DNA from 2 places in the Pseudoalteromonas sp. 31A1 genome. Region 2 is predicted to be linked to the other one. Evidence: predicted binding sites of a transcription regulator. Region 2 holds the regulator's gene; the other holds the start of a gene.

Region 1 (2,416 bases), on a different contig from region 2:
TTTAAACGCCTTTGGTTGAGTGGTCGTTTAAGTGTGAGCGTCTACTAACACAAATACGCTATACCGAAGTTATCCACAAATAGGGGCAATTATGTCCCTTGCAAAACAACTCAGACCACATTAGAGTTTTATTAACACTTTGATGGGATTGATATTTCAATTAAGTGGAGGGGCTAACACCATACTCAAATTTTGAATATGATGTTAGCAAAGACACTTGCTCGAGTTTTAAGAAAGTGCCCAAGTTTGGAAGTTTGAGCGTAACTTATTCTTATATTCTCAGCAAGTGACTAACTCAGATTTAGGATAACTAAAATTGAAGTTCAGTTTATCTATAGAAATATCAGAAAGTGTAATAATAGGTATTTTTAAAATTATTACACTGAGCAGCATGCTCTTTGTATAAACTTAAATGGGCTATCTTTTAGCCCATTTCTATATCTTCCCTCTAATTATGCTTTTTATTTATAAAAGCGTTCAACCATGAACACTAAACAACTCACTTAGATAGTGCACTGAAACCATATATAGTGCCATGTTAATTATTAAACACTATATATTGTGATTGTGTTAGTTTTCACACAAAGCTTGTCGATAAAAAAAGCAGTCAAAATTTATTTTTAAAATGCGTAAATTTAGCAGATCATTAGTTGATTTCTGCATATTCTAACTTAAATGATTGTTCGAAGGTGAGTGTCTACTAACACAAATGCGTTATCCCAAAGTTATCCACAAATAGGGGCAATTATGTCCCTTGCAAAACAACTCAGACCACACTATCTTGTGATCTCTAAATTGAACAACACCAGATATTGTGGCCAAATGTTATTCAATTAAATTCGCCATTACGGTGAAACTTATAATAAATGAGTACTTACCTTGCCATTGCGAGGTATGACGCATTGGTCAAAATACATAATTCCCAAGGAATACAGGCAAATGAACCAACAGTTATCTGTAAGCAAACGTGACGGGCGTAAAGAGCCACTTGATCTTGATAAGATCCATCGCGTTATTGAATGGGCCGCCGAAGGTTTAAAAAACGTATCGGTTTCGCAAGTTGAATTAAAATCACACATTCAGTTTTACGACGGTATTCGTACTAAAGACATACACGAAACCATTATTAAAGCTGCTGCAGATCAAATTTCAAAAGAATCGCCTGATTACCAATACCTAGCGGCACGTTTAGCTGTATTCCATTTACGTAAAAAAGCGTACGGCCAATTTGAGCCACCACGTTTATTCGACCATGTAACAAAAATGGTTGGCGATAAACGCTACGACGCTCACTTACTTGTAGATTACACTGAGCAAGAGTTAGACGAGCTTGATGCATACCTCGATCATTCTCGCGATCTTAATTTTAGCTACGCGGCTGTAAAACAGCTTGAAGGTAAATACCTTGTTCAAAACCGTGTATCGGGTGAGATTTACGAAAGTGCACAGTTTTTATATATTTTAGTCGCGGCAAGCTTATTCTCTGACTACCCACGTGAAACACGCGTTTCTTACATTAAGCGTTTTTATGATGCAGTCTCGTTATTTAAAATATCATTACCTACGCCTATTATGGCAGGTGTACGTACGCCTACTCGCCAGTTTAGCTCATGTGTATTAATTGAGTGTGGCGACAGCCTTGATTCAATTAATGCTACATCGTCTGCGATTGTTAAATACGTATCACAACGTGCGGGCATTGGTATTAACGCAGGTCGTATTCGTGCGCTAGGTAGCCACATCCGTAATGGCGAAGCGTACCACACAGGTTGTATTCCTTTTTATAAGCACTTTCAAACAGCTGTTAAAAGCTGTTCACAAGGTGGTGTACGTGGCGGCGCAGCAACATTGTTTTACCCGCTTTGGCACCTAGAAGTAGAGAACCTACTTGTGCTTAAAAATAACCGTGGTGTAGATGACAACCGTGTTCGCCACCTTGATTACGGCGTACAGTTTAATAAATTAATGTACTCTCGTTTAATTAAAGACGATTACATTACGTTATTTAGCCCATCAGACGTGCCAGGCCTTTACGATGCATTTTTTGAAGACCAAGAAGAATTTGATGCGCTTTACGTAAAATATGAACAAGACGAATCTATTCGTAAAAAGCGTATTAAAGCGATTGAGCTTTTCTCTATGTTTGCACAAGAGCGTGCAAGTACAGGTCGTATTTATTTACAAAATGTGGACCACTGTAATACACACAGCCCGTTCATTGCTAAAGTTGCGCCTATTCGCCAATCTAACTTATGTTTAGAAATTGCATTGCCAACTAAGCCACTAAGCAACGTAAACGACGAAGAAGGCGAAATTGCCCTTTGTACACTGTCTGCGTTTAACTTAGGTGCCATTGAGTCACTAGACGAGCTTGAAGAACTAGCTGAGCTTGCTGTTCGCGCACTTGATAACTTAC
Region 2 (2,416 bases):
CCATTGGTTGCAATGCTGTCGCCTAGCTTTACATCTTTCATATCAAGATCAGCACTTTGAATGCGAATAGCTAAGTCGCCTTGTTTTTTTTGTAATAAAGCAATTTTGCCTGTGGCTTCTATTATTCCAGTAAACATAGCGCTACTCTTTTTTATTAAGTGGTTTTAATGAGCTTTTAACGCGGTGATACGTAAATCGTCACCAATGCGCGCACATTCATTAAATGTTAAATTAACGGTGTTTTGCATACTCGTCAATTCAGGAAAATTAACTAAACTTTTTGCATCATGGCCCATTAATTTAGGCGCCAAATAAAAAACAAACTCGTCAACTAAATCAAGCTCTGTCATTTTACCAGCAAGTGTTGCTCCGCTCTCAAGCCAAACATTATTAAACTGCAGTTGCCCAAGCTTTTCTAAAACAGCCTGTAAATCAACTTTACCGTTACTTTCACTTACTTCAATATGCTTTACAAAATGCGGCCATTGCAGGGATTTATCAACCTTAGTCGTAAATATAATTACATCACTTTGGATTTTAAATAAAGCAAGGTCAGGTGTTAAGCGATTTTGAGAGTCAATTATAACACGCACGGGCTGGCGAAGCGGTAAATCGGTAGGTAACGTGCAAGGCAACTCGCTTAGTCGCACATTAAGTTTAGCATCGTCTACTAACACGGTATCGGCACCGGTTAAAATAGCGCAGCTTTGCGCTCGGTATAACTGTACATCTTGGCGAGCTGCGGAACTTGTGATCCACTTACTTTGCCCATTTTTAAGCGCTGTTTTACCATCTATGCTTGCTGCCATTTTACAGGTCACATAAGGTAAGCCTTGTTCCATTCGCTTAAAAAAGCCAACGTTAAGTGCGCGAGCTTGTGATTCAAGTAATCCATAAGCAACGTCAATACCGGCGTCGCTCAGTATTTTAAGGCCTTTGCCTGCAACTTGTGGATTTGTATCAACCATAGCAGCAATTACTTTTACTACGCCTGCCTTTTTTAAGCCTTCAGCACACGGTGGCGTACGCCCATAATGACTACAAGGTTCGAGCGTTACATAAGCGGTAGCGCCTTGTGCACTGTTGCCCCCCATAGCTAACGCGTTTACTTCAGCGTGCCCTTGGCCTGCTAATTGATGAAAACCCTCACCAATTATTTGATTGTTTTTAACTAATACACAGCCAACATTAGGATTAGGCGTTGTAGTAAACCGCCCTTTTTTGGCAAGTTCTATGGCGCGTGCCATATACATTTCGTCTTGTTCGGTAAAAATAGTTTGGCTTTGCATTGTTACTCCCCTAAACGGGCAATTTCTTCGCCAAATTCGCGTATGTCTTCAAACGAGCGATAAACAGAAGCAAATCTTACGTACGCAACTTTATCGAGTTTTTTAAGTGCTTCCATAATACATTCGCCCACCAAATGGCTTGAAATTTCTCGCTCACCCGTTGCGCGTAGTTGTGATTTTATTATATTTACAACTTCATCTACTTGCTCTGTACTCACTGGGCGTTTTTCGAGTGCGCGATTTAAGCCATTTAAAAGCTTATCCTCGTTAAACGGTTCCCGGCTGCCATCTTGCTTAACAACGCGAGGCATAACCAGTTCAGCGCCTTCAAATGTAGTAAAGCGCTCGTGGCAATCATTACATTCACGACGTCTGCGAACTTGATGGCCTCCGCCTACAAGGCGTGAGTCAATTACTTTAGTATCTTTTGCGGTACAAAATGGACAATGCATAACTCGGTACTTCCGTTTTAAAACAAAAAAGACCGCTAAATAGCGGCCTTTTATCTTAGCAAAAAACTAAACAGTTGTGATCTAAATTACTACTGCTTATGCAATTAAGCGTATACAGGTAATTTTGCACAAATAGCTTTTACTTTTTCTTTAACTTGCGCCTGTACAGATTCATCAGTGATGTTATCTAGTACGTCACAAATCCAGCCAGCAAGCTCTTTTGACTCTACTTCTGTAAAACCACGACGAGTGATTGCAGGAGAACCAATACGCAAACCAGATGTTACAAATGGTGAGCGTGGATCGTTTGGCACTGAGTTTTTATTAACTGTGATGTTAGCGTTGCCTAGGGCAGCGTCCGCATCTTTACCAGTGATATCTTTATCGATTAAATCAAGTAAAAATAAGTGGTTTTCAGTTTTGTCAGAAACGATTTTGTAGCCACGTTCTTGCATAACTGCAACCATTGCTTTTGCGTTTTTAACAACTTGTGTTTGGTATACTTTAAACTCTGGTTGAAGTGCTTCTTTAAATGCCACTGCTTTTGCTGCAATAACATGACATAAAGGACCGCCTTGGCCACCAGGGAAAACAGCGCTATTAAGCTTTTTGTAAATAGCTTCGTCGCCACATGCAGAAATAATTAAACCACCACGAGGGCCTGCAAGTGTTTTA

What was found. Region 2 encodes NrdR, which represses ribonucleotide reductase genes. Its sites were predicted from a motif close to AAACACNANATNTNGTGTTT; they were not measured.
Region 1: the regulator NrdR is predicted to act here: its motif matches at 801-820, upstream of nrdA (class 1a ribonucleoside-diphosphate reductase subunit alpha).

Annotation. Positions count from the first base shown of each region.
Region 1 covers NZ_WTKY01000002.1:299,338-301,753, reverse strand. Annotated here, with positions in the region: gene nrdA (class 1a ribonucleoside-diphosphate reductase subunit alpha) at 940-2,416, shown strand, end outside.
Region 2 covers NZ_WTKY01000001.1:507,919-510,334, reverse strand. Annotated here, with positions in the region: gene GQR52_RS02360 (riboflavin synthase) at 1-137, opposite strand, end outside; gene ribD (bifunctional diaminohydroxyphosphoribosylaminopyrimidine deaminase/5-amino-6-(5-phosphoribosylamino)uracil reductase RibD) at 165-1,289, opposite strand; gene nrdR (transcriptional regulator NrdR) at 1,292-1,741, opposite strand; gene glyA (serine hydroxymethyltransferase) at 1,846-2,416, opposite strand, start outside.